Regions from separate parts of the Mesorhizobium sp. M0437 genome, predicted to be linked through region 1. Evidence: riboswitches for the same ligand, from Rfam matches in the RefSeq annotation. Region 1 holds a riboswitch; the other holds the start of a gene.
The links. Region 1 has a riboswitch for S-adenosylmethionine ahead of metX (homoserine O-acetyltransferase MetX). Riboswitches for the same ligand answer to the same signal wherever they lie in the genome.
Positions count from the first base shown of each region.

Region 2: it holds a riboswitch for S-adenosylmethionine, as region 1 does, so the genes downstream of both, NKI72_RS09555 (O-succinylhomoserine sulfhydrylase) here and metX (homoserine O-acetyltransferase MetX) in region 1, are expected to answer to the same signal.

Region 1 covers NZ_JAMYRK010000006.1:24,561-40,202, forward strand. Annotated here, with positions in the region: gene NKI72_RS05805 (RNA polymerase subunit sigma-70) at 1-290, opposite strand, end outside; gene NKI72_RS05810 (SDR family NAD(P)-dependent oxidoreductase) at 333-1,079, opposite strand; gene NKI72_RS05815 (DUF1330 domain-containing protein) at 1,315-1,635, shown strand; gene NKI72_RS05820 (hypothetical protein) at 1,721-1,927, opposite strand; gene NKI72_RS05825 (hypothetical protein) at 1,926-2,147, shown strand; gene metW (methionine biosynthesis protein MetW) at 2,199-2,813, opposite strand; gene metX (homoserine O-acetyltransferase MetX) at 2,929-4,098, opposite strand; SAM riboswitch at 4,174-4,251, opposite strand; gene hisC (histidinol-phosphate transaminase) at 4,390-5,499, shown strand; gene NKI72_RS05845 (prephenate/arogenate dehydrogenase family protein) at 5,506-6,441, shown strand; gene NKI72_RS05850 (DUF2125 domain-containing protein) at 6,575-7,576, opposite strand; gene NKI72_RS05855 (gamma-glutamylcyclotransferase) at 7,691-8,224, shown strand; gene NKI72_RS05860 (quinone oxidoreductase family protein) at 8,269-9,249, opposite strand; gene NKI72_RS05865 (aldo/keto reductase) at 9,596-10,543, shown strand; gene NKI72_RS05870 (LysE family translocator) at 10,622-11,242, shown strand; gene NKI72_RS05875 (lysophospholipid acyltransferase family protein) at 11,270-12,070, opposite strand; gene NKI72_RS05880 (LysR family transcriptional regulator) at 12,177-13,085, opposite strand; gene NKI72_RS05885 (pyridoxamine 5'-phosphate oxidase family protein) at 13,218-13,838, shown strand; gene NKI72_RS05890 (YdcF family protein) at 13,868-14,455, opposite strand; gene NKI72_RS05895 (cell division protein FtsX) at 14,718-15,642, opposite strand, start outside.
Region 2 covers NZ_JAMYRK010000011.1:16,239-31,880, forward strand. Annotated here, with positions in the region: gene mmsB (multiple monosaccharide ABC transporter permease) at 1-743, shown strand, start outside; gene araD1 (AraD1 family protein) at 931-1,923, shown strand; gene NKI72_RS09550 (2'-deoxycytidine 5'-triphosphate deaminase) at 1,954-3,048, opposite strand; SAM riboswitch at 3,182-3,259, shown strand; gene NKI72_RS09555 (O-succinylhomoserine sulfhydrylase) at 3,330-4,520, shown strand; gene NKI72_RS09560 (ceramide glucosyltransferase) at 4,557-5,708, opposite strand; gene apaG (Co2+/Mg2+ efflux facilitator ApaG/CorD) at 5,936-6,328, shown strand; gene NKI72_RS09570 (Hsp33 family molecular chaperone) at 6,335-7,345, opposite strand; gene argF (ornithine carbamoyltransferase) at 7,508-8,419, opposite strand; gene NKI72_RS09580 (aspartate aminotransferase family protein) at 8,434-9,633, opposite strand; gene NKI72_RS09585 (GcrA family cell cycle regulator) at 9,978-10,502, shown strand; gene NKI72_RS09590 (magnesium and cobalt transport protein CorA) at 10,586-11,593, opposite strand; gene phoU (phosphate signaling complex protein PhoU) at 11,710-12,435, opposite strand; gene NKI72_RS09600 (sensor histidine kinase) at 12,553-13,815, opposite strand; gene ppk2 (polyphosphate kinase 2) at 14,013-14,915, shown strand; gene NKI72_RS09610 (enoyl-CoA hydratase-related protein) at 14,940-15,642, opposite strand, start outside.

The DNA of each region.
Region 1 (15,642 bases):
CGGAGAATGCGACGCGCCCTCGACCTCGCCTTGATGGCGTTGAGGCAACCGTTGGTCGCGATCATGTAGAGCCAACCGCGAACCGAACCTCGCCCGTCGAACTCCGATCTTGCGCGCCAGGCGCGAAGCAACGTGTCCTGGACGAGGTCGTCGGCCTCGTGCAGCGAACCCATCATGCGATAACAATGCAGCTTGAGCTCGCGGCGATGCGCGGCCGTGACCTTCTCGAAGGCCAGCCGATCGAGGATCGGCTGGCGTGATGGTTCCAGAGGTGGTTGAGCGTCTGTCATGTGGCTTGTGCGGTTACGAGCGAGCGTTGCATTACGCGCCCCTCAGGCGGCCGGGGCAAGCCCGCTACCGCTCACCATGAAGGAACTGCCTTGCGGCTGGCCGGTGGCGAGTGCGACCACCGCCCGTCCGACATCGGCCGGCGTTTGCATGTCGGTCATGGCGGCGATGAAGTCCGCCGGCTGGATGCCCATATAGGCCGCTATGCTGTCGACGCCGGCTTTGCCCACGCCGGTTTCCGGCATGATGCGCATCGGCGCGAGCGCCATGAAGCGCAGGCCGAGGCCAAGCCGGTCGGCCTCCTTCTGGCTATGACCGGCCAGGAACATCTGCATGCGTTTTGCGCCAGCATAGCCGCCGGCGTTCGGTGGTCCGCCGGTCAAGGCCGCGCCGCTGGAGATCAGAACGATCCGGGTCCCCGGCTTGAGCGGACGCCGCAGAGCGGCCCGGCAAAACAGGAACGACGCCTTGACGTCCGTGTCCCAATTTGCCGAGAACGCCTTCCAGTTCTGTTCATGCACCGGCGCAGAAGGCGCCAGCGCACCTGCGCAGATCACCAGTACGTCCGGCTCAAGCGCGGCGAAGACCTTATCCGGGGCGGAGTCCATCGTAGCATCGGCCGCGAGCGTCTTCACGCCCGAGACCTCCCAGGCAAATTGCGCCAGGGCCTGTTTTCCGCGGGCGACGGCCAGCACCGTCGCTTTCTCCTTGAGGGCGGCCTCCGCGATGGAGCGGCCGACACCACGGCTGCCTCCGACGACGACGACATTCTGATTTTGCAACGATCCCATGGATCACCTCTCTATTCCCGGCCGCCGGACCATCCAGGCGCGCTCATCGATAAGGACAGCGCAGGTGGGTGGAAATCATCGGTGCCAGGCGGAAATATCTTTCAGCTGACGGCAGCGGCGCGTCGGTTTTGTATTCAGTGTCATTACCTCGGGGGTAATCGACCTGTGCGCGACGTCTCGGCAAACTGCTCCCATCAAGCCGGTTGTCCGGCCTTCGACCACAAGGAGTTACGCCATGACCGCCTACGCCGTCGCCCATATGCGCCAGGTCACGCCGGGACCGCAGATCGTCGAGTACCTGCACAAGATCGATGCCACGCTGGAACCGTTTGGCGGCCGCTTCGTGGTGCACGGAGGCGAGGTGGAAGTCGTTGAAAACACCTGGCCGGGCTATCTCATAGTCATCGAGTTTCCCAACCGGCAGCAGGCACGTGCATGGTACGACTCGCCCGCCTATCAGGAGATATTGCCGCTGCGTACCGGCAATTCCCGGTCCGACGTGGTCTTCGTTGATGGCGTCCAGCACCCGCACAAGGCCACGGACGTGCTTGAATAGAGGGAATGATCGGGTACAACCGGCGTCTATGGTGCCGCCATCTATCTGGCGGCACCGAATTTGGATCGCGTCTGCATCGGCAGCTTCACCGCCCCTGCAGCACCTTGATCGCGTTGGACATGTCGCCATGCGACAATGCAGCCAGGTAATCCGAGTAGTTGATCCTGCCGTTCGCGAAGCCGTTCATCAATCGCGTGCAGAACGTGTGTTCCAATCCGGCATCCGGGACGTTCATGAGCGCGGCGAGGTTTGCCCTTTCAACCTTGCCGAACCGCATCTTGAATTTGGTCATGCACCGCTGGATCGCCTGCCGTTTCAGCGCCGGGCTGCCGCTCAACGCGACTTGTCCATTCTGGAAATCGGTCTTCGACGTCGTGCATCCGGAAATCAAAGTGGCCGACATCAAAGCTGTTGCTAATACTAACGTCTTCATTGCTTCCCCCAAACCAACCCGTTTGAGACCTGTTAAAGCAACAAAGAATGCCGGGCAACTTCATTGGATTGAAAATTGAAAATATGGTTTCTTGCGCAGGTCTGAGGTTCGTTGCTTCTGCCTGTCAAACCTATCGTTTCAGCAGGAATACCGCCTGCTGGCCGAAAAAGTTCCAGAACCACCAAGGCATGGAGAAGCCGATCCGCTGGCCGTTGGCGTCGAGCGCGGTTGCCTTTTCCACCGTCGCGCCAAGCTCGTCGCACAGATTGACGAAGTCGCGAATGGTGCAGAAATGGATGTTGGGCGTGTCGTACCAGGAATAGGGCAGGTCCTTGGTCACCGGCATGCGGCCGTTGAAGAGCAGCGAAAGGCGCACCCGCCAGTGGCCGAAATTCGGGAATGAGACGATGGCGCGGTTGCCGATCCGGAGCAGTTCGTCGAGCACCAGCTTCGGATTGCGGGTCGCCTGCAAGGTCTGCGACAGAACGACGAAGTCGAAACCCTTGTCGGGATAGAATTGGAGATCCTTGTCGGCATCGCCTTGAATAACCGACAGGCCGCGCGCCACGCATTCGTTGACGCCGCGCTGCGACAGTTCCAGCCCGCGGCCATCGACCTTCTTGGTCTCCTGCAGCAATTCGAGCAGCAGGCCGTCGCCGGAACCGACGTCCAGCACCCGCGACTGCGGCGGGATGAGATCGGCGACGACTTCGAGGTCGACGCGCTGGGCGCGGTTGACGCTCATGCCTTCGGCTCTTGCTCGGCACATGACCCTGATCCGAAAAGCCTGCAACTTTTCGGGGTCATGCGCTGATGCCTGGCACATGGTCCTGATCCGAACAATCCGCAACTTTTCGGGGTCATGCGCCGAGCCCTCTCGCCCGCGCGGCCGAGGCGATGAAGCCCTTGATGGCGGCGAACAGTTCGGGCTCATCGAGCAGGAAGGCGTCGTGGCCGCGGTCGGTCTCGATCTCGACGAACGATACCGAGGCGCCGGCCGCGTTCAGCGCGTGCACGACCGAGCGGCTCTCCTCGGTCGGGAACAGCCAATCGCTAGTGAACGAAACCAGGCAGAAGCGCGTCTTGGTGCCGGCGAAGGCATCGGCCAACCGGCCGCCATGGTCGGCGGCGAGATCGAAATAGTCCATCGCCCGGGTCATGTAGAGATAGGAGTTGGCATCGAAGCGATCGACGAACGTCATGCCCTGATGGCGCAGATAGCTCTCGATCTGGAAGTCGGCATCGAAACCGAAGGTCAGGGCTTCGCGGTCCTGCAGGTTGCGGCCGAACTTGCGGTGCAGCGCTGCTTCCGACAGATAGGTGATGTGGGCGGCCATGCGCGCCACCGCCAGCCCCTTTTCCGGCCGCTTGCCGTGCTCGAAATACTTGCCGCCATGCCAGTCCGGGTCGGCCATCACCGCCTGCCTGCCGACCTCGTGGAAAGCGATGTTCTGCGAGGAATGGCGGGCGCCGGTGGCGATCGGCAGCGCCGAGAAGACGCGCTCGGGATAGCTCGAGGCCCATTGCAGCACCTGCATGCCGCCCATCGAGCCGCCCAGCACGCTGAACAGCTGTTCGATGCCGAAATGCTCGACCAGCATCAACTGCGCCCGCACCATGTCGCGGATGGTGATGATCGGCAGGTCGAGCCCGTAGGGCTTGGCGGTGGCGGGATTGGTCGAGGCGGGACCGGTGGAGCCGAGACAGCCGCCGATGACGTTTGACGAGATGACGAAGAAACGGTCGGTATCGATGATCTTGCCGGGACCGATCAGCACTTCCCACCAGCCCGGCTTGCCGGTCACCGGATTGGTGTTGGCGACGTGCTGGTCGCCGGTCAGCGCATGGCAGACGAGGATGGCGTTGGAGCGCGCGTCGTTGAGCGTGCCATAGGTCTGGTAGGCAATCTGGAACGGCGACAGCAGCGTGCCGGCGTCGAGCTTGAGCGGCTTGTCGGCGCCGAAACGCAACACCGGGCTCGACGGCTGGTCGGCCTCGTTGTTGGTTTTTCGCGCGCGCAAAGCGACCATCACATCTCCTTGCCCGGCCTTCAGTTGTCCACCGGTCTGGCAACAAAAAACCGGCCATGCCTTCGCAAAGCCGGTTACAAGATGCAAACGGCCCTTTAGCAAGTTGTTTAACGTGGCTGCAAGCCGACCGGCCAAATCACCACGGAACTGTAGCCGTTCTTCTATGACTCGCGCATGGCTTCGTCAACGGCAAGTTCTTGATCCCGAATTGCCGCCCCTCGACATTCCGGGCCACGGCTTGTATTTCCGCTGCGGCTTCCGGATGGAGGCACTCTCGACGGATTTCATGAAATGAGCCAGACACCGGATCAGACACGTCCAAAGCCCCGCGCCGGCATCATGGACATCGAAGCCTATGTGCCCGGCAAGAGCGCGGCGCCTGAAGGTGTCGCCAAGGTCCATAAATTGTCGGCGAACGAGAACCCGCTCGGCCCTTCGCCAAAGGCGATAGAGGCCGCGCGCGCGGTCGCCGACAAGCTCGCGGTCTATCCCGACGGCAGCGCCAGGCGCCTGAGGGAAGCGATCGCCGAGGTGCACGGGCTCAACCCGGCGAACATCGTCTGCTCCAACGGCTCCGACGAGATTCTGGGCCTGCTGGCGCAGACCTACCTCGCGCCCGGCGACGAAGCCATCATCACCGAACACGGCTTCATGGTCTACAAGATCTACATACAGTCGGCCGGTGCCGTCCCGGTGACGGTCAAGGAGACCGATGAACGCGCCGATATCGATGCGATCCTCGCCGCGGTGACGCCGGCTACCCGGATCATCTTCCTTGCCAATCCAAACAATCCAACCGGCACCTACGTGCCGTTCCAGGAGGTGCGCCGCCTGCATGCCGGCCTGCCGCGAAACGTGCTTCTGGTGCTGGATGCAGCTTACGCCGAATATGTCCGGCGCAACGATTATGAAGCCGGCGTCGAGTTGGTGGGCAGCGCGGAAAACGTGGTCATGACCCGCACTTTCTCCAAATTGGGCCTGGGCGGGGCGCGGATCGGCTGGATGTATGCGCCAATGCACGTCATCGACGCGATCAACCGCGTGCGCGGGCCTTTCAACGTCAATGCAACGGCAATCGAGGCCGGCATCGCGGCGATCCACGACCGCGCCCATATCGAACGCAGCGTCGCGCACAACGAGACCTGGCTGGCCTGGCTGAGCGAGCAACTAAGCGGGCTCGGGCTGCGGGTGACGCCGAGCGTCGGCAATTTCATCCTCATCCACTTTCCCGAGGACAAAAGGCATTCGGCGGCGGCCGCCGACGACTACCTCAGTGCGCGCGGCTACATATTGCGGCGCGTTTCCGGGTACGGTTTTCCCAACGCGCTGCGCATGAGCATCGGCACCGAAGAGGCCAATCGCGGCGTTGTCGCAGCACTCGCGACATTCCTGAAAAGCTAGAACACCATGACATCACCGATGTTCGAAAAAATCGCGCTGGTCGGCATCGGCCTGATCGGCTCGTCGCTGGCCCGCGTCATCCGCCGCGAGGAGCTCGCCGGCCAAATCGCGATTTCGACGCGCAGCGAAGCGACGCTGGCACGGGCGAGCCAACTCGGCCTTGGCGACACCTATACGACGGATGCGAAAGAGGCGGTTCGCGATGCTGATCTGGTTATCGTTTCGGTGCCGGTCGGTTCTTCCGGTACGGTCGCCGCGGAGATCGCGCCGGCGCTGAAGAAGGGCGCCATCCTCACCGATGTCGGCTCGACCAAGGCGTCGGTGATCGCGCAGATGCAGCCGCACGTGCCTGATGGCGTGCACTTCATCCCCGGCCATCCTTTGGCCGGCACCGAAAAATCGGGACCGGACGCCGGTTTTGCCGAACTGTTCGAGAACCGCTGGTGCATTTTCACGCCGCTGCCCGGCACCGATCCCGCAGCACTGGAAAAGCTCTCGGAATTCTGGCGCCGCTGCGGCTCCAACATCGACACGATGGACCCGCAGCATCACGACATGACGCTGGCCATCGTTTCGCACCTGCCGCACATCATCGCCTATAACATCGTCGGTACCGCCGACGATCTGGAGTCGGTGACCAAGTCCGAGGTCATCAAATACTCGGCTTCCGGCTTTCGCGACTTCACTCGTCTCGCGGCGTCCGACCCGACCATGTGGCGCGACGTCTGCCTGCACAACAAGGACGCCATTCTCGAAATGCTGGCGCGGTTTTCCGAGGATCTGTCCTCGCTGCAGCGGGCGATCCGCTGGGGCGACGGCGAAAAACTGTTCGACCTGTTCACCCGCACCCGCGCCGTCCGCCGCTCGATCATCGAGGCCGGCCAGGATATCGACGTACCGGATTTCGGCCGCCAGGCAGTCGAACACCCGCCGAAGGGATAAGCCGCGGCAGGCCGATCGCAGGCCGGCCCGGCTTAGAGCGGTTCATCGTTTCACAGAAACGCCGAACCGCTCTATCTCTTTGTTTTGCGCAATTCCGGACGGAAAACCGTTTCACACTTTTCCTGGAGTTGCTCTAGTCGAGCGGCTTGATCTTGCCGAGCGGGATGAAGCCGAGCGAGGCCTTGCCCCTGACGATCTTCAGCGGCATCGACGGCTGGTTGCCGAGCAGCGCCAGTCCGGCAAAGCCGGTTTGGATCTGTTTCTTCTGCTCGGGGATGGCGGTGGCGAGGATTGCCGCCACGGCCTTTGGATCATTGAGCCTGATCGTCAGGTCGGCATTTATGAGACCGTCGTCATCGACCGACAGCGGTCCCGAAACGGTGATGCGCGCAGTTCCGGACGACAGATCGAGCTTGTGGATTTCGGCCGCCTGGCCGCGCAGGCTCTTCGGATTTGCCTTGATCAGCGTGACGCCGTTCTTCAGCGTCAGGTCGCCGCTGCCGTCGAGCGGCGGCAAGACGCGCCCGTCGATGGCCGCCGCGTCGATTTCAAGATCGGTGAAATTGCCGGCATAGTCGATGTCCGGGCCGTTTGGGCGCAATTGTCCGGTGGCGGTTCCGGCGCTGAACAGCGAGACGGGATCGGTGTCGTCTGCCGGATCGGTCTGGCCGGACAGGCCTTCTGCCTGCAGCGAGAGGCGCCTCGGCAGCGGCCAGGACAGCTTCATGTCGGCCCGCAGATCATCCCAGTCGATCCAGAGCGGGGTCATGCCGGGAACAGAGGTCCTGAGCGGCCCCCTGAGCTCGGCGGCAGGCGACAGAAGCCGGGTGATCTGCGTGGCGGCGTTGATCTTGCCTGTCGATGCCGCGACGTTGCGGCTGTCGTCCTCGTAAGCCAGGCTGTCGCAGGAAACGGTGAAGCTGAAGGGATAGCCGCTGACCGCGAGATTGGCGCAGTCGGCCTTGATGCCTTTGTCGTCGAGATCGGCGACCGCCTTTTTGGTGGCGCTCTCGACCAGGTCCGCCAGGTAGAACCAGCCGGCGCTGTAGATGCCGAACAGCACGAGGATGAAAGCGGCAAGCCACAACAGGCGGCGACGTTGGCTGGGCGGCGGGCGCTCGTCACTTGACGTCATGCTGCGGCTTTCGTTAACGCGGGGTGGCACGGGCGGGCTGTCGCTTGCGGCACCAACAGGTAGACGGACTGAAACACCACCGGTGAGGTGGTCGTCACAATCAGGCTTGGCGATATGGGCGATTTTTGGGTTTTTGGCTACGGCTCACTGATCTGGCGACCGGGATTCGCACATGTCGAGACGCGGCGCGCCCGCCTGCATGGCTACCGCCGTTCGCTCTGCGTCTATTCTTTCGTGCATCGCGGCACGCGCGAACGGCCGGGCCTGGTGCTCGGCCTCGACCGCGGAGGCTCCTGCATCGGGCTGGCGTTCCGGGTTCCAGGCGAGCTGCGCAACGAGGTCATTACCTATCTGCGCGAACGCGAGCTGGTCACCAACGTCTATCTCGAACGTGTGCTCAGCGTTCGCCTCGACAAGGGTGAAACGGATGGGGGCAAGACGGTCGACGCCGTCGCCTATGTCGTGGACCGCAGCCATGAGCAATATGCCGGTGCGCTCGACCCGGCCGAGGCGGCGGCCGTCGTTCGCGGCGCCGTCGGCCAATCGGGGAGGAATGAGGATTACGTGCTCAGCACGCTGGAGCACCTCGAAGCACTGGGTATAAGCGACCACTGGCTGGAAGACGTGACGAGACGGATCGCGACGTAGCGCCTTTTGTCGTTACCATGATGTTTTCGGTGTCGTGACGCGGGCTACATCCTGAAAATCTGTTTTCCAAGATCGGCGCGATCCAGACTGTTTGCCACGGCAAGCTTGAACTCGGTCAGCGGGTGGAGACCGCCGACAGGAACGTGGAAGCCGGGCTGGCCGAAGGTGTCGATAATCTCGCATAGGACAGGCCGGTCGGCTTCGGCAGGCGGCGAAAAGAAGTAGCGATAGATATTCGCCCTGATTTCGACGCCGCTCAGCAACACGTCGAAATTGTGCAGTTCGAAGCGCTCGGCACTCATTCCGCCATTGATCACCATCTGCCCGCCGAGCGCCAGGGTGCGGATCAATTCGCCGCTGACAGGTCCGCCGACATTGTCGATAATCCCGTTCAATCCGGCGCCGCCGGTGATATCCATCACGGCTTCCCGGATACTTGTCTTCAACTCCGAAAGGTCAAGAGTGGCGGCGGCGCCAAGCGTCTTCGGATCGAAGCTTTGGTGCGAGCGCCGCACAAGAGCGATGACGTTGATGCCGCGTCGTTGGGCGAACTGCATCACCATTGTCGAAATTGACGAATAGCCGGCCGTGACAGCCAGCCATTGGCCAGGCCGCACACGGGAATCCACCAGCAGATCCCACGCGGTAATGGGGTTCACCATCTGCCCGGCGCGTTCGACAGGATAGCCGGCAGGCAACGGGATCAGCCATTCGGCGGGAATGGCGGCGTACTCGGCCCAGCTGCCATAATAGCTGAACGCGACAAGCATCCCCGGTTCCAACCCGACGTTCGCGCCAACGGCTTCGACGATGCCGGCGCCATGGTTTCCGGCGATCTGCCGGGGAAAATGCGGCTTCTTCGGTTCGGGATAGAGGTTCTGGATAAACAGGAAGTCGCCCGGATTGATCGAGGCCGAGACCATCCTGACCAGCACCTCGCCGTCGCTGATCCGTGGCATCGGCAGGTCATCCACATAGAGCACGTCGCGCGGCGAACCGATGGCGTCAAATACAATTGCTTTCATGCCGGTCTCCATAACAAACAATCCGAGGCCAACAGTCTGAGCCCCGGCCAGGCCGTGCCGAGACTTGCGTCGGCGCGGCGGAACCTATGGCCGGCCGGCAAAGGTCTGAATTGGCAGATTTGACAATCTATGTGCCAAACTTGCCAGATCGTTTCTTCAGAGGCTGCCGGTTTGGATGCCCGGGACCAGCGCCTTGGGGCCGGACACGGCGCGGCGGGTCGCGGTTTTGTGAAGCGCCGGCGGGCTGGAAAAGAGGCTATGCGTTTGACGTTGCCACGGTGCGACATAGGTTAGCTCGGTCGGCGGCTCCCACCCGCCCCAGCATGAATCACCATGGAGATCAGCCTTGCAGAAACGTCGTCTCGGTCGCACCGACCTATCCATCGCGCCATTGGTTCTGGGCGGCAATGTGTTCGGCTGGACCGCCGATGAGAAAACCTCGTTCGACCTGCTCGACCGCTTTGTCGACGCTGGCCTCAACGCCATCGACACGGCCGATTCCTATTCGCGCTGGATTGCCGGCCACGAGGGCGGCGAATCCGAAACCATCATCGGCAAATGGATGAAGAGCCGTGGCAACCGCGACAAGGTTGTCGTCATCACCAAGGTCGGTTCGGATATGGGACAGGGTAAGAGGGACCTGTCCGCCGCCTATATCGAACAGGCCATCGATGCTTCGCTGAAGAGGCTGCAGGTCGATAGCGTCGATCTCTATCTGTCGCACTGGCCCGACCCGGCGACCCCTTATGAGGAAACGCTCGGCGCTTACCAGAAACTGCTCGACAAGGGCAAAATCCGTTATGCTGGCGCTTCCAACCTCGACGCCGCCCAGCTGCGGGCCGCACTTGACGTAGCAAGCCTGCGCGGCCTGCCGCGCTACGAGGTGCTGCAGCCGGAATACAACCTTTACGACCGCTCGTCCTTCGATGGTCCGCTGCGCGACCTGTGCGCGGCCGAGGACATCGGCGTCATCACCTATTTCAGCCTCGCGAAGGGGTTTCTGAGCGGCAAGTACCGCAGCGAGGCCGACCTCGGCAAAAGCCCGCGCGGTGGCGGTGTGAAAGGCTATCTCAACACCCGCGGCATGCGCATTCTCTCAGCGCTCGATGCTGTTTCAGCCAGACACTCGGCCAAGCCAGCGGAAGTGGCGCTTGCCTGGGTCATGGCACAGCCCGGCGTCACCGCTCCGATTGCCAGCGCGACGACGCTCGACCAGCTCGACAGCCTGGTGCGTGCCGCGTCGTTGCAGCTCAGCCCGGACGATCTGGCCGAGCTCGACAAGGCCAGCGCATAGCCGCGCACGATCGTTCAAGACCGGCGCCGCTGCCTTGCCCTACCGTCCCTGCATCGTCGCAGGATGCAGGGACGCCGCATGACCGGACAGGGTCTTCTCGATCAGCAGCTATGGGAGCGATTGCTGGCGCTTGTGTTGGCGTCGGCCATCGTCATGGGCAGCCCGGGGCCGGCGACGATAAGCGTCACCGCGATCGGCGCCGCGTTCGGCCTGCGCGGTTCGCTGCGCTATGCCTCGGGAATCGTTGTCGGGACGGTTCTCGTGCTTTTGGTGGTGGCGACGGGCATCATGGCCGTTCTCACCGCGCTGCCGAAGCTCGCGGCGCTGTTGGCGGTCGCGTCAGCAGCCTACATCCTCTATCTGGCGTTCAAGATAGCGACGGCGCCGCCGCTGGCGGCACGCATTGGTGGGGCGGCACCTCCCACTTTCCTGGGCGGGTTCCTTCTGGCCGTTGCCAATCCGAAAGCCTATGTGGCGATTGCCGCCGTGTTCGCCGGCGCGTCTCCTGGCGCGGGCGGTCTTGCTATTTCAGCCAAGCTGGCGGTCCTCGCCTTGATGATTGCTGCCATTCATCTCTTGTGGCTTCTCGCCGGCGCGGCTTTTGCACATTTGCTGCGCAAACCGCTGGCGTCGCGGATCATCAATCTGGTGTTTGCCGTGACGCTGGTTGCAACAGCCGCCCTGGCTGCCTTGCCGTGAGCCTTTCTGGCATGCGCGGCGGGTGTCTCAGCCTTTCAATTCAGGTTTCGCATCGAGCTCACCAAGCCGTTTCATTGCCGTCGGCGGCATCGGCGGCGGGTTCGGCGTCTGTGCCGCCTCGACGAGAAGCTGGTCGCAGGCGGCTTCCGTCTCGCCGATCAGCCGTTGCATGAATTCGTCCTTGCCGAGGCCGGGCGGGATCGGTGGCAGGAAGCGCGCCTTGATCGTGCCGGGATAGCGCAGGAATTTGCGGCGCGGCCAATAGAGACCGGCAACGTGGGCGACCGGGACCACCGGAATGCCAAGTTGCGTGTAGAGTTCGACGATGCCGTATTTATAGACCGGCTCGTCGCCCGGCGCCCGGCGCGTGCCCTCGGGATAGATGATCAGCTGACGCGGATTGCGCGCCAATTCCTGTTTGGTCGCGGCGATCACCATTTTCAATGCCTTCGAGCGGCTGCCGCGGTCGACAGGAATCATCCGCATCTTCAAAATGTACCAGCCGAAGAACGGGATCCAGGTCAGCTCCCGTTTCAATATGTAAACGGGATCGTCGAGATAAGGCAGGAAAGCGATCGTGTCCCAGAAGGACTGGTGCTTCGGCGCCAGGATGAAAGAGCCGTCAGGCAGGTTTTCCTGGCCGGTGATCTCACTTCTGGTGCCGGCGATCTTGTCGTAGAGCCACATGCTGGTGCGCGACCAGAATTTCGGCACGAACCAGGCGCGATGGCGCGGCGACAGGAAATAATACGGGGTCCAGAGGATCATCTGGACGATCAAATTGAGGTAGAAGGCGAGATTGAACGCCAGCGAGCGGAAATACAGCATACAGCAAGTGCCCGGTGAGGAGGTGTGCGTTGGTTACACCAAGCGCCCGCAAAAAGGAAACGCTGCGAGGCGGGCGATCGGCCCGGCCTTGCGAGGGCCGTCTTCGTCACGTTTCCCATGCGGCCTGCAGCAGGCGCTGTCTCAGGCGCGGGGCGGCGAAGTCGAGGAATGCGCGCAGCTTCACCGGCAGTAGCCCCTGGCCGGCATGGACGAGGCTCACCGGCCATGGGTCTGGCTCAAACTCTTGCAGCACCGGGCGCAGCGTACCCGACCGGACTGCGGCGGCGATCTGGTAGGAAAGCAGCCTCGTCACGCCGACGCCGGCAATCGCCGCATCGATCGCTGCCTCAGCCGTGTTGACCCGTAACCTGGAGCGGATCGGCACGCTGAATTCGGTCTTGCCGGTGGCGAAGCTCCAGGCTGCGGCGGTGAGCCCTTCGAAGGTGATGGCACTGTGTGCTGCAAGCTCCTGCGGCGTTTTCGGTGTGCCGTGCTCGGCGAGATAAGCCGGGCTCGCGCAAACGACGCGGCGGATTGAACCCAGGCGGGTGGCGATCAGGCTCGAATCGGCAAGCTCGCCGATGCGGACGGCGAGGTCGAAGTGCTCTTCGACCAGCTGGGTTATCCGGTCGGCGAGTGTCAGCCGCACACTCACCTCAGGATAGGCGGAGAGGAAGCTGGTGACGACCGGCAGCACATGCAGGCGGCCGAATACGATCGGCGCAGTGACGATCAGTTCGCCGGTCGGGGCGCTGTATTCGCCGGCGGCTATTCGCTCGGCCTCGCCGACCTCATCGAGAATGCGACGACAGGCGGCGAGATAGGCGTGGCCTGCATCGGTCAGCGACAGCTGCCGCGCCGAGCGGTTCAACAGCCGTGTCTTCAGGTGCTTTTCCAGGTCCGAAACCTTGCGGCTGACCGTCGTCAGCGGAATGCCGAAGCGGCGCCCGGCAGCCGAGAGGCTGCCTGTCTCCGCCGCGGCAACGAAAAGCGACATGGACTGGAGGCGATCCATAGCTCTCCCGAAAATTTGCCCTTCCGGAAAACGGAAGGATGGATTGCAGATATGGCATCTGCATCTCGAAGATGGAAGGACGTATTTTCCTGACTAGCAATGCAGCGCAGCTCGGCGCTTGATGAGGCTTCCATGAACGCTCACACCAGCGATGTTGCTTTCACCCCGACGGTGAAGGCGATTCAGGCGCGCAAGGGCTCGCGCCAGGCCTATGCCCGTGTCGAGGAGCGTGGCGGCTGGCAGGCGGCAATTACGCCCGATCTCGCCGCCTTCATCGAGGCGCAGACCAGCGTCTTTCTGTCGACCGCCAATGCGGACGGGCAGCCTTACATCCAGCATCGCGGCGGGCCTGCCGGTTTCCTCACGGTGCTCGACGAACGGACGATCGGCTTTGCCGATTTTTCCGGCAACAGGCAGTTCATCACCCAGGGCAACCTCAGCGACAACCCACAGGCTTTCCTATTCCTGATCGATTATGCGCACCGGCAGCGCATCAAGATCTGGGGCAAAGCGCAAGTCGTCGAGGGCGATGCCGAGCTGACGGCAAAGCTGATGCCGCAAGACTATAAGGCGCGACCCGAGCAGGTCATTCTGTTTACGGTTTCGGCTTGGGATTCAAATTGCTCGCAGCACATCCCGCAGCGTTTCGAAGCGGCCGACGTGGCGGCGGCGCTCGGCGAACGCGACAAGCGCATCGAACGGCTCGAACAGGAGATCGCACGCTTGCGATCGGATGCAGCAGCCAGGGAATAAGAGCCAGGGAATAAAAGTGCCGGTGCCGTTCAGCTTCCGCCTGCGGCGTCGGCCAGCGCGACGCTCTCGGTTTGCTTCACCGGCATGATGCCGCGCGCCAGCGCCAGCAGGTATTTGTTGTATTCGGTGAACAGCACGCGCAGCGCTTCCGGCTTGGTCAGCCAGCCGCCATTCTCGAGGTTAGTGTTGACCACCGGATAGGGCTCGAGCCTTGCGCCGTGCAGCAGCCGGCCCATTTCCAGCAGGCTACGCGGCATATGATAATTATTGGTGACGAGAATGACGGTGCCGTAGGCATGGTCCTCGACCCATTTGGCACTTTCCTCGGCATTGCCGATCGTGTCGAGCGCGGCGCGGTCGATGTCGACGCAGCAGGAAAACAGCCTCTTGTCGCCGCCGGTCGCGGCCTGAAGCTGGCGGCGGCTGGCGGAGGGATGGACGCCGCTGATCAGCAGCCGCTCGCCCTTGCCTAAGGCAAGCAGGCCCATCGCAGCGTCGAGGCGCGATTGGCCGCCGGTCAGCACGATGATAGCGTCGGCCCTTGCCGGATTGGCGGGCGTAGTCAGGCGGCTGACGGTATTGGCGAACCAGCCGAAGCCGGCGACAAACAGCGCCATAAAGGCCAGCAGAAGGAGAGCCGAGATGCGCAAGGAGCGCCCTGCCAGCAGCCGCCCACGTTCGGCGAACTGATCCGGCTTGGCAAATTCATCAGGCTCGGCGAATACAGGCGGGCGCGCAACCAGCACTGGCATGCATCCAGCGGTATCGGTCGAGTCCCGAACGTCCATCATGAAATGGTTAATCCCGAAATACGGCCTTTGGTAGGAAAAAAATGCAATTTTCGTGACGATGCGTTTTCATCCGTGATCGATCTTTCCTTTAGCCGGCGTCCGGCTGGCGAATGTCGATGTCGCTGAGATAGGTAACCACGGTGAAATGGGAGGTTGCCGCCGTCAGCGCGCCGATCACCAGCACCATGACAGCGACCCCGAGATAACCCGCCGAGCCGATGGCGAAATTGCCGAACAGGGCGGTCGCCTGGTCGGCCTGCGGCGTTGCCATGTTGCGTGACGACCACCAGGAGAAGACGATGAAGACCAGGATCGCCGCGGCGCCGCCTGCCGCGGCGCCCTTCATGCCGGTGACCAGAAAATGCCGGCGGAATTCGCGCGCGATGAAGCGCGCCTCGGCGCCGACAAAATGCAGCACCTCGATGATGTGGCCATTGCCGGCCATGGCGCCGCGCGTTGCGAACACAACGGTCAGCACCGTCGCCGACAGCATCAGCGCCAGCACTGCAATACCGATCGTTACCGTGGTGCGGGCCATGGCAACCAGCCGGTCGACCCAGGTGCGATGATCGTCGAGCGAGGCACTCGGCAGCTTCGGCGTGATCGCCGCGCGCAGTGCGGCGAAATCGGGCGGACTATTCTCGTCGATGGTGATGATGATCAAGCGCGGCACCGGCAGCTCATCGATGTTCAGGCCCGAGCCTAGCCAAGGCTCGAGCAGTCGGGCCGTTGCTTCGCGATCGATGATCCTGGCGCTTTTCACGCCAGGGAATTCGCCGGCGATCTGCGAGGCCAGCGCAAGTGCGGCCTCCATGTCGAGGCCGTCGACCGGCTTGATCTGGATGGTCGCTTCGCGCGAGATCTGGTTCTCCCAGACGGAGGCGGTGTCACGCACCAGCGTGACTGCGCCAAACGTCAGACAGGACAGAAACGTCATGATGGCAATGACCAGCACCAGCGCCCGGCCGGCGATGTTCTGCGCCGGCACGATCGGCGCCATTTTGCGCTGGACG
Region 2 (15,642 bases), on a different contig from region 1:
CCGGCTTCATTCCGGACCTGATCGGCCCATTGACGCTGATACCGCCAACCGTGAACGCCGCCGGCAAAACCATTGTCGGCAGCGGCCTGACGCTGCACCTGACGACGATCGTGATCGGCCTCGTCGCCGTGCTCGCCTATGCCTATTTCGGGCTCAGGGCACGGCGCACCCGCGAGAAGCATGGCTACGAAGCCGAGCCCTTCTCGCTGTTCGTCGTCAAGACCCTGGTGATCAGCGCGCTGGCGCTGTTTCTCGTCTACCAATTCGCCACCTATAGGGGCCTCCCCATCGTTCTCATGGTGATGGGCGTGCTGATCGCGTTGTTCGTCTTCGTTACCAAACGCATGACGATCGGCCGTCGCATCTATGCGATGGGCGGCAATGCCAAGGCAGCCCAGCTATCGGGCATCAAGACCGAACGGCTGACGTTGATGGTGTTCATCAATATGGGCGTGCTGTCGGCACTCGGCGGCCTGATTATCGCAGCGCGCCTGGGGCAGGCTGTGCCGGCGGCCGGCCTCGGCAGCGAGCTCGACGTCATCGCCGCGGTGTTCATCGGTGGCGCTTCGGCGATGGGCGGCGTCGGCCAGGTGATCGGCGCGGTGGTCGGCGGCTTCATCATGGGCGTCATGAACAACGGCATGTCGATCATGGGCGTCAATGTCGATTGGCAGCAGGTGGTCAAAGGCCTGGTGCTGCTCGGCGCCGTCGTCTTCGACGTCTACAACAAGAACAAGGCTTGAGAGGCAACCAGGAGGCATACGGGTCACATCGCGACGCTGCCGGGCGCAAAGAAGTCCCCCGAGGGACCTGATCCGCGAGCGCAATCCGGACGAAGAATTTCAACCGAGGCGCGGACAGGGTCCGGGCCGCGCAGGGCAGGGTTTGCCGAGAAAGGGCAGGCCAGCCCACAATTCAGAGAGGGTTACCATGCTGATCTCACAAATCCTCGACGACGCCGAGACGATCCGCGTCGTTGCCCGCAACGGCGGCAAGACCCGCGTCATCAACGGCGCCCGCAGCGTCTATTCGCTGGCGATGGAAGCCGCGCGTACCGGCAGCGGGCTTGTCGCCCTGATCGAGCGCAAGGGCTTCGGCGAAACCGTCGACCTCGACGCTGCCTACAAGAAGGGCCGGCTGCTGTCGCCGATCAACCATCCCGATCCGGCGCATCTCCATCTCACCGGCACCGGGCTGACGCATCTCGGCTCCGCCGCGACCCGCGATTCCATGCACAAGAAGCTCAGCACGGACGGCGAGGAACAGCTGACCGATTCAATGAAGATGTTCCGCATGGGGCTTGAGGGCGGCAAGCCGGCGAAGGGCCAGATCGGCGTGCAGCCGGAGTGGTTCTACAAGGGCAACGGCACCATGGCGGTGGCGCCCGGGGCGGCGCTTATGTCGCCGGCCTTCGCCCAGGATGCCGGCGAGGAGCCGGAAATCGCCGGTATCTATGTGATCGGCGACGACGGCGCCCCGTTCCGCGTCGGCTTCACGCTGTCTAACGAGTTTTCCGACCATGTCACCGAGCGTGTGAACTATCTCTTCCTTGCCCATTCCAAGCTGCGCAACGCTTCGTTCGGGCCGGAGATCCTGATCGGCGATCTGCCGTCCGATATCCGCGGCGCTTCACGCATCCTGCGCGACGGCAAGCTGCTTTGGGAAAAGCCGTTCCTGTCGGGCGAGGCGAACATGTCGCACACCATTGGCAATCTCGAGCATCACCACTTCAAATACTCGGCCTTCCGCCAGCCGGGCGACGTGCATGTGCACATGTTCGGCACGGCGACGCTGTCCTTTGCCGACGGCATCAGGACCGAGGCCGGTGACGTATTCGAAATCGAGGCGCAGGATTTCGGCCTGCCACTGCGCAACCCGCTTGAAATCGAGCAGCCGGTGAAGGTGGCGGTGAAGGCACTTTGAGCAGGGCGTAGCCCGCAAGTGAGAGGAAGGTCAGCGCGCGGCGCGGAAATGCTTGGACAGTTTCAGGCCCTGTGCCTGATAATTCGAGCCGAGATCAGTGCCGTAGAGCGCCCGCGGCCGTTTCAGCATGTGCTCATAGACCAACCGTCCGACGATCTGGCCGTGGTCGAGGATGAACGGCACTTCGTGGCTGCGTACCTCGAGCACCGCCCGGCTGCCGGTGCCGCCCGACGCCGAATGGCCGAAACCCGGGTCGAAGAAACCGGCATAATGGACGCGGAACTCGCCGACCAGCGGATCGAAGGGCGTCATCTCGGCCGCGTAGAGCGGCGGCACATGCACCGCCTCGCGCGACACCAGAATATAGAATTCGTCCGGATCGAGCACCAGCTCGCCGGCACCGCTCTTGTAGAGCGGCTCCCAGAAATCGACGACATCCTGCGCGGCGCGCTTGTCGACGTCGACCAGGCCGGTGTGGTGCTTGCCGCGATAGCCGACCAGCCCGTCCTTGTCTCCGTCGAGATCGATCGATAGCGCGATGCCCCCGCCTGAGATGTTGGGTGGTTCGGTGGCGACCAACATTTCGGCGCGGTGCAACTCGTGCAGCTCGTTTTCCGACAAGAGCGCATTGCCGGTGCGGAACCTGATCTGCGACAGCCGCGAGCCGGTCCGCACGACGATCGGGAAAGTGCGCGGGCTGACCTCCAGGTAGAGCGGGCCTTCATAGCCGGCGGCGATCTTGTCGAACTCGTGGCCGCGGTCGGTCATTACCCGAGTGAAGATATCGAGCCGTCCGGTCGAGCTTTTCGGGTTGGCGGAGGCGGAAATATGGGCGGGCAGCGCCAGGCTTTCGAGCAGCGGCACGATGTAGACGCAGCCGGTTTCCAGCACGGCACCTTCGGCGAGGTTGATCTCGTGCAGCTTCAGCCGGTCGAGCTTGTCGGCAACCCTGTGGTCCGGGCCGGGCAAGAAGGAAGCACGCACCCGCCAGGCCTTGTCGCCGAGCCTGAGGTCAAGGCTGGCCGGCTGGATCTGATCGGCATCGAGCGTGCGCGGCGATTTCAGCGCGCCCGTCTGGAACAGCGCGGAAATATCCTGATCGGGAAGAATGCCTGTCTGCCGCAAGTCTGGCTCCGTTCGAACGCCGGGCGAGGTCTTGTTCTGTCGCAGGTCCGACCGTGGACGCGTTTGGCACCTGCTTGGTACAACCCTCTTAATCATGCCGGCAATTGACGCAAGCGTGGCGCGGGTCTAAAGCTCGTTATCCCGTGGTGATTTGGCCGGTCGGCTTGCAGCCACGTTAAACAAGTCGCTAAAGGACCGTCGGGCCGCAAGGCCATATGGACCGGTTGCGACTTTCGCGACCGGTTTTTTGTTGTTTGGACCAATTTTGGTGTTTGGATGGAATGATGACCAAGAAGCGCGACTGGAAGCCTCAGACCGCACTCGTGCATGCCGGAACGCTGCGTTCCGGCTTCGGCGAGACCTCCGAGGCGATGTATCTCACCCAAGGCTATGTCTACGAGACGGCGCAAGCGGCGGAGGCCCGCTTCAAGGGCGAGGAGCCGGGCTTCATCTATTCGCGCTATGCCAATCCGACGGTCGACATGTTTGAAAAACGCATGTGCGCGCTGGAAGGAGCCGAAGACGCGCGCGCCACGGCATCCGGCATGGCGGCGGTGACGGCAGCACTGCTGTGCAGCGCCAAGGCGGGCGACCATATCGTGGCGGCGCGCGCGCTGTTCGGCTCCTGCCGCTGGGTGGTCGAGACGCTGGCGCCGAAATACGGCATTGAGGCAACGCTGGTCGACGGCACCGACATCGCCAATTGGGAAAAGGCGGTCAAGCCGAACACCAAACTGTTCTTCCTGGAAAGCCCGACCAATCCTACGCTGGAAGTGATCGACATTGCCGCCGTCGCGGCACTTGCCAATTCGATCGGCGCCAGGCTGATCGTCGATAATGTGTTCGCCACGCCCTTGCAGCAGAAACCCCTGCAGCTCGGCGCCCACATCGTCGTCTATTCGGCCACGAAGCATATTGACGGCCAGGGGCGCTGTCTTGGCGGCATCGTTCTGTCGGACAAGAAATGGATCGACGAGAACCTGCATGACTATTTCCGCCACACCGGCCCAAGCCTCTCGCCCTTCAATGCCTGGACGCTGCTGAAAGGCCTGGAGACGCTGCCGCTACGCGTACGCCAGCAGACGGAAAGTGCCGGCCGCATCGCGGATTTCCTGGCCGAGCGCCCGCAAATCGCCCGTGTCATCTATCCTGGCCGTGCCGACCACCCGCAAGCGGCCGTGGTCAAGAAGCAGATGTCGGGTGGCTCGACGCTGATCTGCCTCGATGTGAAGGGCGGCAAGCAGGCGGCCTTTGCCTTCCAGAACGCACTCGACGTCGTGCTCATTTCCAACAATCTCGGCGACGCCAAGAGCCTGATCACCCATCCGGCGACGACGACGCACAAGAACTTGACCGATGAGGCCCGCGCCGAGCTCGGCATCGGACCGGGAACACTCAGGCTGTCAGTTGGCCTTGAGGACGCCGACGACCTGCTCGAAGACATCGAGCAGGCACTGAGAGTTGCCGGATAAGGGCTGGCCGAACAGAGGCGAGCGGGGACGCGCCGATCAGGCGCCGGACGGGGTCTCTTCCAGCTCCGCGACGGTCTTTGTCTGGATAGTCATCACGTTGCCGCGCCAGTCGACGGCGCCGCTCAGCCATCCGCGCGCCCAAATGGCGGGAAGCATCAGGTCTCGCGCCATCATCGCCGGGATCGTGCGCGGCGACAGCTGCCATCCCTTGGCCGAGGCCAAGGCGCATTCCGGCAGGTAGGCCGCGACCAGCACGGCGATGGCGGTTGCCGGCAGGCTGCCGCCGGCGTCCGCCGCCGCGATCAGCGCAAGCACCAGCGGCGGCGCCGCGCCGATCAGGATCTCGGGGGCGAAGAACAGCGCGAAGGTGACGCGGCGCAGCCGCGCCCAGCGCGCCTGCCGCGACCAGATCTCGCCAAGCGTGCGCCGGCCGAGCGGCTGTTCGAAGGGCGAGGCGACAAGATTGACCCGCAGTCCGAGCCCGTTGACCAGCTTGGTCGCGGCGGCGTCCTCGGCGATCTCGGCGGCAAGCGCGCGGATGCCGCCATTGGCGTCGAGCATCGGCTTGTTCCACAACATGCTCTTGCCCTGCGCGAAGCCGAGGCCGAGCGCCTCTCCAGCGTACTGCCAGCGTGCCTGCAGCGTGTTGAGAAAGGCGCATTCGACCTCCCCCCAGAAACTGTCCGGCCGTGAGCCGATCGGCGTCGAGCAGACGAGGCCAGTGCCATGCCGCCATGCCGCCATCAGCTGCTGGACGTAGTGGCTCGGCATAAGCACATTGGAATCGGCAAGGATGACCCAGCGATAATGCGCCGCTTCCCAACCCTTCACGCAATTGTTGAGTTTTGGATTGCCGCTGATGCGGTCGTCACCGACTAGAAGGCGGGCGCGAATAGCTGGAAAGCGCGCCATTGCGGCGGTGATCGGCTTGACCACCGGGTCGTCGGCATGGGCAACGCAGAAGATGAGTTCGTAGCGCGGCCAGTCGAGTGAGAAGGCGCGCTCCAGCGTCTCTTCGGCAAACGGCTCGACGCCGCGTGCCGGGATGACGATCGATACCGGCGGCGCGTTGGCGGGCGGTGCGATCCTGGCTGGTCGCTTCAGCTTCAGCGAAGCTAACAGGATGCTGGCGAGATTTGAAAGAAGGAGGGCTATGGAAAGGAGAGCGGCTGCGAATGTCGGTTCCATCGAGATCTGGTCACTCCAGAAGTGCCGGCCGCATGACGGCCGTTTTCAACAATTCGACAGAACGCTGAGTCGCCCGGCACAAGCCTGCACACCATCATTGTCATGTGTCACTTAAATGACATTGTTTTTCGGCACCTGCGCTCGAGTCGGGCAAGGAGATGACGCGCATCGTTGATCAAACTGCGCTGAGCGTCGAAAGTTCCATCTACATTGCTTTGGAGCAGTTTATGTACAGCGCCGTCACCCGCAACATCGAAGTGCAGGTCAGGCCGTTCTATCTGGAGGATCACTCCGACCCGCCGCAAAACCGCTATGTCTGGGGATATCAGGTGACCATCGACAATCAGTCGGATGAGTTCGTGCAGCTTCTGTCGCGCTACTGGCACATTACCGACGGCACCGGCAAGGTCGAGGAAGTGCGCGGCCCCGGGGTCGTCGGCGAGCAACCCGGACTCAACCCCGGCGACAGCTATCAGTATACGTCTGGATGCCCGCTCTCGACGCCATCCGGCATCATGGTCGGGCACTACACCATGCGCAACAGGCGGGGCGAGACGTTCGACGTCGCCATCCCCGCCTTCTCGCTCGACTTGCCGGGAATGCGGCGCACCGTCAATTGACGGCCGTCATCCGGCCGCTGCAAACTCCGCCGGGTCGAAGTCATATTGCTTCGAGCAGAATTCGCAGGCGACGTGAATGCTGCCATCCTCGGTGCTGTCCCTGATCTCCTCGGCGGAAAAGCCTTCAAGGATGCCGTGGATCTTCTCCCTCGAGCATGAGCACTGGTCGGCGACCGGCACCCCGCCGAACACGCGGACGCCATGCTCGTGGAAAAGCCGGTAAAGCAGCCGTTCGGCGCCGATCGTCGGATCGATCAGCTCGGTCGGTTCAACAGTACCAAGCAGCGCCAGCAGCTCCTGCCAGGAATTGTCGGTCGGGTCGTGGATTTCCTCACGCGGATCGCCGTCGCCACCTGGAAGGTCGGGTACGCGCATGCGCTCCGCCGACTGCGGCAGGAATTGTGCCAGCAGGCCACCGGCCCGCCATTGTTCGCGGGCACCGCCGACGCCGGGCGTCAGAAGCTTGGCAACCGAAAGCCGGAGGTCGGTCGGAATCTGCTCCGACTGGCGGAAATAAGTGCGTGCGGCATCTTCCAGTGTGACGCCGTCGAGTTGGACGATGCCCTGGTAGCGTTGTGTGTGAGCGCCCTGGTCGATGGTCAGCGCCAGGACGCCGCTGCCGAGCAGCGTCTGCGGTGACGTCTCGCCGGCAGAAGTCAAAGCCTGCAGCCGGTCGGCATCGAAGCGGGCATAAGCGCGCAGCGCGTGCGGCGTGGAGAAATCCGCGACCAGCATGTCGACCGGCCCGTCGGTGCGGGTCTGCAGAATGAACTTGCCCTCGAACTTCAGCGAAGTTCCGAGCAATACTGTCAACACACAGGCTTCAGCCAGGAGCCGGGCGACCGGCTCGGGATAGTCGTGGCGGCTGAGAATAGCATCGAGCATCGGCCCGAGCTGGACGGTGCGACCGCGCACGTCGAGCGGGCCGACCTCGAACGGCACGACATGGTCGTCGCCGGCGTAGCCGAATTCGCCGAGCTTGGGTTTATGTTCAGCCAATTGATGAGTTTCCAACATGACAAAGCTCCGGGGCGCGGCGATGCCGCCCTCCGGGGCGCATGCGACGAGACGCGCTCGATTTGCGTGATGCGCCTGAGATAGGCACCACCAACTCCCGGATCAAGGCGGCCCAGATCAAGGCGGCGCAGATCAGGCCGGCGCGGATCACCGCGGCTCGTATCAAACGCCCAGGCACCAGGCCAGGACTGCCTTCTGGGCATGGAGCCGGTTCTCGGCCTCATCGAACACCACCGAATGCGGTCCGTCGATGACCTCGTCGGTAACCTCCTCACCGCGATGCGCCGGCAGACAGTGCATGAACAGCGCATCCGGCTTGGCTTTCGCCATCAGTGCCGCATTGACCTGATAGGGCAGGAAGACATTGTGGCCGCGGGCACGGTGCTCCTGGCCCATCGACACCCAGCAGTCGGTGACGATGCAGTCGGCCTCGTGAACGGCCTCCTCGGGCGAACGGGTGAATTTCAGCTTGCCGCCATTGGCTTTCGACCAGTCGACATGCTTCTGGGCCGGTTCGCTGCCCTCGGGCACGGCGACATTCAGCTTGAAATGGAACCGCGCGGATGCCTCCAGCAGCGAATGCAGCACGTTGTTGCCGTCGCCGGTCCAAGCGATCGTTTTACCGGCCACCGGACCGCGGTGCTCTTCGAAGGTCATGATGTCGGCCATCAGCTGGCAGGGATGGGTCTCGTCGGTCAGCCCGTTAATGACGGGGACCGTAGCGTTTTCCATTAGTTCCAGCAGCCGGTCATGCGAGGTGGTGCGGATCATGATGGCATCGACGTAGCGCGACAGCACCTTGGCCGTGTCGGCAATGGTCTCCGAGCGGCCAAGCTGCATCTCGGTGCCGGTCAGCATGATCGTCTCGCCACCCAATTGCCGCATACCGACGTCGAACGACACGCGCGTGCGCGTCGACGGCTTGTCGAAGATCATCGCCAGCACCTTGCCTTCGAGCGGCTTGCTGCGTTCGCCGGCCTTGAGCCTTGCCTTTCGCACCGCTGCGTCGTCGAGCATGAAGCGCAGATCGCCTTCGGAAACGGCGGAAAGATCGGTGAAATGGCGAAGGGACATCAGGAATTCCAGGATTACTTCGCAGCGGCAGCGACGATGGCATCTGCCAGGCTCTTGGCGCCGGCACGAATGCGCTCGAGCGCTTCGTGGATCTCGGCGTCGGTGACGGTGAGAGGCGGCAGCAGGCGGATAACGTTGTCGCCGGCCGGAACCGTCAAGAGATGCTGGTCACGCAGTGCCACCGTGACCTTGGTGTTGGGCATCGCGCATTTAAGCCCGAGCATCAGGCCGGTGCCCCTGATGCTTTCGATAACATCCGGAAATTCGTCGGCGACACCGGCGAGCCCCTGCTTCAACAGCAGTGCCTTGCGCTGGACGTCTTCGAGAAAGCCGTCTTCCAGTACCACGTCGAGCACGGCGTTGCCGACCGCCATTGCCAGCGGATTGCCGCCGAAGGTGGTGCCGTGCACGCCGGCGGTCATGCCGACCGCTGCCTCGTCGGTGGCGAGGCAGGCACCCATCGGGAAGCCGCCGCCGATGCCTTTGGCCACCGCCATGAGGTCGGGGGTGACACCCGCCCACTCATGCGCGAACAGCTTTCCGGTGCGGCCGACGCCGCATTGGACCTCGTCGAAAATCAGGAGCAGTCCGTGCTGATCGCAGAGCTGCCTGAGCCGCTTCAGCGATTGCGTCGGCACTTGCCTGATGCCGCCCTCGCCTTGCACCGGCTCGATCAGGATCGCCGCGGTTTCAGGCGTGATCGCCTTCTCGGTGGCATCCACATCGTCGAAACCGACCTGGTCGAAGCCGTCGACCTTGGGGCCGAAACCTTCCAGATACTTGTACTGGCCGCCGGCGGCGATGGTCGCCAGGGTGCGGCCGTGGAAGGCGCCTTCGAAGGTGATTGTGCGGTAGCGCTCGGGATGGCCCTTGACGAAGTGGTAGCGCCGCGCCGTCTTGATGGCGCATTCGAGCGCCTCTGCGCCGGAATTGGTGAAGAACACCTTGTCGGCAAAGCTTGCGTCGGCCAGCCGCTCGCCGAGCCGGCTCTGTCCCGGAATCTCGTACAGATTAGAGACGTGCCAGAGCTTGGCGGCCTGCTCGGTGAGGGCCGCGACCAGATGCGGATGGCTGTAGCCCAACGAATTCACGGCGATGCCGCCGGCGAAATCGAGATATCGCTCGCCCTTGTCGGTGACCAGCCAGGTGCCTTCACCGTGGTCGAAAGCCAGGGGTGCGCGAACAAAGGTCTCGAAAAGCGCCGAACCGCTCATTATATGCGTCTCCGGAACCGGAAAAATCAAAAAGCCGCCAAAGCGGCGGCCCTTGTGGCTTATCCTGTTTTTCGGCCGTGAAGTCAACGAAAAGGTCGCGCGGCAAGTCCCCAGCATAACGCCGGCTCATAAGCGACCGGGCAAGTTGGGGAAAACCGAAAAAACCGATTCGTGTTGGCCTTGGGACTCTTGTCACCGAGTCAGCGCATAAGGTAATTGTAGTAGAGAAATAACTAGATTTCGTGCGGCGGACCTAATCACCCGATATATGTGGTGTCTGCCCGGCAGAAGCCGGGTCGGGAATGGATTCCGATTGCCGCACGTTTCAGCAGGAGCGCGGTCTCATGAACTGGACTGACGAGCGAGTCGAACTTCTCAGAAAATTGTGGTCGGAGGGCCTCAGCGCCAGCCAGATCGCCGCACAGCTTGGCGGGGTCAGCCGCAATGCGGTCATCGGCAAAGTGCACCGGCTGAAACTGTCCGGTCGCGGACGCACGACCGCCTCACCGGCACGCCAGAAGAAGACGGTGCAGGGATCGACGATCCAGAAATCGGTGTCCCGGGCAGCAAGCGCCACGCGCCATGCCACCACCTCGATGTCGATCGGTGCGACCGCGCTCAAGGCGCAGTTCGATGCCGAACCGGTGGCGCGCCACTATATCCGCCCGGTCGAGAACGTCGTCGTGCCGATCTCGCGGCATCTGCAACTTGTCGAACTCAACGAGCGCACTTGCAAATGGCCGAACGGCGATCCGCTTTCGGAAGACTTCCATTTCTGCGGCAACGACGCCGCCGAAACCGGCCCCTACTGCAAGTACCACGCCCGCGTGGCGTTCCAGCCGGCATCGGAGCGGCGGCGGAGCAGGTGAATGGTGAATGGTGGCGGGCTGAGCTTGGAGTAAGAAAGCAAGGCTCTTGCCTAGCCCTATTCACTATTGATCATTCACCCACTTCATAGCCACCCATTCTTGCGAAACCGCCAGTAAAGAAACGTGCAGATCAGGGCAATTGCCGCCAGGACGGCCGGGTAGCCATATTCCATCCTCAGTTCCGGCATGTCGCTGAAATTCATGCCGTAAATGCCGGCGAATGCCGTCGGCACGGCCAAGATTGCGGCCCATGAGGCAAGCTTCTTGGAGATCGCCGTCTCCTGGCTTTGACCGACCAGAAGGCTCGCCTCGAAGGCGAAGGCGAGAACCTCACGCAGGCTGTCGATCTTTTCCTGGACAGTGCGGATGTGGTCGGTGACGTCGCGAAACAGCGGGTGCATGGCTGTGTGGATTTGCGGCAGATCGGCGCTGGTGAGCCGCCGGCAGACCTCCACCAGCGGCAGGGCCGCATTACGCAGGCGCAAGAGATCGCGGCGCAGCATGTAAAGCCGCTCGATATCGGAGCCGGTCATCGGTTTCAGCAGAACCTTGTCCTCGATCGCCTCGACCTCGTTTTCGATCTGCTCAAGCACCGGCATATAGTTGTCGACGATGAAATCGAGAATGGCGTAGAGGACGAAATCCTCGCCCTTGGCAAGGGAATGCGGGCAGCTTTCCCAATGCTGGCGAACGGCGGCGTAGGAGGTCGACGGGCCATGCCTGACGCTGACGATGTAGCCCGCGCCGACGAACAGATGCGTCTCGCCGAAGGTGACGCGGCTGTCGATCAGCTGCGCCGTGCGGGCAACGATGAACAGGGCATCACCATATTGCTCGATCTTCGGTCGCTGGTGCGGATGCTCGGCGTCCTCGATCGCCAGCTCATGCAGATGGAATTGCGCCTGGACGCGCAGCAACAAATTGCGGTCGGGCTCCAGCAGTCCGATCCAGACCACGTGGCCCGGCTTCCCGGCCCATTCGCCGGCTTCCTCGATCGGAATGTCGGCGATGCGCCGCCCAGCCGTATAGACGCCGCAAGCGATTATACCCGACATCGGCGGCGCAGGAGCAAACTCGCGGACATATTCCATCGCAGCCTCCTGAAGGCGGGGCCTTCATCGCGGAACTGAGAAGTCGGCGCGTCGAAAGCTTAGCGCAATTTTCTGTCGGGTGGCGAATCCGAAATTCGCATCAGTGCTGAGAGAACTCACTTCGCTGGTTGGGTTGCGGGAAGAATAATCTTGTCCGTCTTATCGCCCTTCGGACGATCGGCCGGCATCTGGTCGCCGGTGACGATATAGTAGATCGTCTCGGCGATGTTGGTGGCGTGGTCGCCGATGCGCTCGATGTTCTTGGCGCAAAACAGGAGATGTGTGCAGGGCGTGATGTTGCGTGGGTCTTCCATCATGTAGGTCAGCAATTCGCGAAACAGAGAGGTGTACATGGCGTCGATCTGGTCGTCGCGGTCGCGCACGAAACCGATTTTCTCCACCGACCGCGACGCATAGACGTCGAGTACTTCCTTGAGCTGGGTCAGTGCCAGATTGGCCAAAGCCTCGAGGCCGCGGAACAGGCTGTTCGGCTGGCGCCCGTCTGCGACGGCAACCACCCGCTTGGCGACGTTCTTGCCGAGGTCGCCTACCCGTTCGAGGTCAGCCGAGATGCGGATCGCGCCGACGATCTCGCGCAGATCCGTCGCCATCGGCTGGCGTTTGGCGATGATGATGATCGCCTTGTCGTCGATCTCGCGCTGTCCCTCATCCAGAACTAGGTCGTCCCGAATGACTTTCTGGGCAAGCCCCGGATCCGCATTGACCAGCGCCGCGACCGCCTGCTCGACCATGCGCTCGGCATGCCCGCCCATCGCAGCGATGCGCTTCGACAGATATTTCAGCTCCTCGTCATAGGCGCTGACGATATGCACGGACTGCATGGACGAAATGCCTTCCCGGGATCTCGTGGTTGAGTCGTTCCCTCGAATCCCCGCTGATACGCTAGCCGGATGACAGAAAAAAGAAACGGCCCATTATGTGCTAGAGATAGTACTACGTTAGCGAGCCGGCAAATGGACCGTGAACGCCGCACCCTTGCCGACCTCCGACCTGATGGAGAGTCTGGCGTTGTGGCGGGTCAGGATATGCTTGACGATGGACAGGCCAAGGCCGGTGCCCTTCTGGGTTCGGCTGTTCTCGACGTCGACGCGGTAGAAGCGCTCGGTGATGCGCGGGATGTGCTCTTCGGGGATGCCGGGGCCGAAATCCCTGATGGTGACGTCGATGCCCGGTTCGGGATCGCTGTCGCTGCGTATGATCGACACCACGACACGTCCGCCCGACTGACCATATTTGCAGGCGTTTTCCAGCAGGTTTTCGAAGACCTGGAAAAGCTCGTCCCGATCGCCGGGCACGTCGAGCGGCCCTTCCGCGAAATCACGCTCGATGACGACGCCGTTTTCCTTTGCGAGCGGCCCAAGCGAATCGATGACGCTGTCGATGGCCTGGCGCAGGTCGACCTCGGTTCCCGGCTTGAGATAGGGCTTCATCTCCAGGCGCGACAGCGACAGAAGGTCGTCGATGAGGCGCGCCATGCGGCTGGTCTGGTTCTGCATGATCTGCAGGAACTGCTCGCGCGCCGCGGGGTCGTTGCGGGCCGGCCCGCGCAGCGTCTCGATGAAGCCGGCGATCGAGGCGAGAGGCGTGCGCAGCTCGTGGCTGGCATTGGCAATGAAGTCGGCACGCATTCTGTCGATCCGGCGCGCCTCACTCTGGTCCTTGAACACCAGCACGTAGAGATCCGTGGCATGGCCGACTGAAGACGCGCTCACCCGATAGGCTCGTTCGACCGGCAGCTTTTCTATGTAGTCGACGCTGTCCGAAGCGACGTTGCCCGCCAAGATGCTATCCAGCAAGGCCTGCATTTCCGGCGCGCGGAATTTCAGCGACAGCGACATGCCGGGGGCAATCCCACCGAAGGCGGCAAAGGCAGCGGCGTTGGCGTGGACGATGGCGGCGGAGCGATCGAAAATGATCAGCGGATCGGCAACCGCCGCCGCGAGATATTCGCCGGAAAGTTGTTGCACGCCCGACTCGATGGCCGCGGCATTTTCGGTCGATTGGCGGGCGATGCCGGCCGGCAGCATCGCAGCGGCAACCAGCACGGCGCCAGCCAGCAGCACCACATAGCCAGACATGCCGGCAAAACCATAGACCATCAGAACCGCAACGAGACCGGCCGCCAGCAGCCAGCGGCTGTTCCACAGCCGCATGGCGACGGTTTGCGCCCTGCCTCTCCGCTCTGTGCCGATGTCGGCCATTTGCGCTCCGTCTGCGGCCACTTCAAGAACTTCTTGCTGGACCGGCGCTAGAGCGCAGTGCGTCCAATTGGGCGCACAAAGGACGCTCTACCTCTTTATCTGCTGCATCGTTCTTTCCGAAAATCGATTCCGATTTTCGGGCCGATGCAGTAAGGCTCCCAATAGCACGAGTCCGGAAGCTGGAAAGGTTCGCCTCGATGAAAAACGCCAAGGAAAGCCCCGCCGCACCCTCATCGGGGCCGCTGAAGATCATGATCGGCGGCAAGGAGAGGGCGTTCGACATCGAGGCCCCCGCGCTTCCCGACTGGGTCGAGGACCGCAAGCTCACTGCCGGCGGTTACCCTTACGACAAGAAGATGAAGAGCGAGGAGTATGACGAGAGGCTAGAGAAGCTGCAGATCGAGCTGGTCAAGGCGCAGGCGTGGCTGCAGTCGACGGGCAAGCGGGTAATGTCGCTGTTCGAGGGGCGCGACGCTGCCGGCAAGGGCGGCACGATCTTCGTTTTGCGCCAGTATCTGAACCCTCGCACGGCGCGCAACGTGGCGCTGACCAAGCCAACGCCCACCGAGCTTGGACAATGGTACTTCCAGCGCTACGTCGACCACTTCCCGACGTCGGGCGAATTCGTCACCTTCGACCGCTCCTGGTATAACCGCGCCGGCGTTGAACCGGTGATGGGATTCTGCACGCCCGAGCAGCACGAGCAATTTCTGGACGAGGTTCCGCATTTCGAGCGGATGATTCGCAACGAGGGCATACATTTCTTCAAATTCTGGCTGAACATCGGCCGGGAAACGCAGCTCGAGCGATTCCACGACCGCCGCTGGAGCCCGCTGAAGAGCTGGAAGTTTTCGCCAATCGACATCGCCGGCATCACCAAATGGGACGAATACACCAAAGCGCGCGACCTGATGGTCGAGCGCACGCACAAGGAGTTCGCGCCCTGGATCATTGTGCGGGCGAACGACAAACGGCGCGCGCGGCTGGCCGTCATGCAGCGCATTCTCCTTTCGCTTCCCTATGACGGCCGCGACCTCGACGTCATCGGCAAGGAGGACAAGAAGATCATCGGCGAAGGGCCGACTTTCCTCGAAAAATAAGCTCACCTCATCGATACGCGGCTCTCATGCCGCCAGCCGGGCAATCCGCTGCAGTCGCTTCAGCGTGGTGTCGTCCTGCAGCGCCTGCTGGAAAAGCGAGATCTCCTGATCGATGCGGTCGCAGAGCGCGCCGGTGTCGCCCCTAAGCAGGTCGCGCGTCTGTAGCAGCGCCGCGACAGGCTTCTTGGCGAGTTGCCTGGCTCTTGCCAACGTGGCTTCCTCGACGCTGCCGTCCGTCACGATCTCGCCGACAAGGCCCAGTGCCCTGGCATCTTCGGCGGCGAGCGTGTCGCCCAGGCAGAAGAAGCGGAACGCCCCGGCATAGCCGAGCTTCTGCGGCGCCAGAATGCTGGTCGCCGCGTCCGGCACCAGGCCGAAATCGACGAACGGCACCCGAAACGTGCTCTTGCTCGAGGCGATCACCATGTCGCAGTGGAACAGGATGGTGCAACCGACGCCGACGGCGTCGCCGTCGACACAGGCAAGGACCGGTTTCGGAAACGTCGCCAGCGTGCGGAACATATCGGTGACGGCGGCGATCAGTCGCCGATGTTTGGTGGCGTCGAGAAATTCGGAGAAATCGGCACCGAGGCAGAAGCACCCGGCCAAGCCGCGCAGGACCACTACGCGGACGTCGTCGTCGACAGCGGCTTCGTGGAATGTCCTGGCCAGGCTTTCATAGGCCCGCCTGTCCAGCACCGGGCGGCCGTCACCCGACGATACCGTG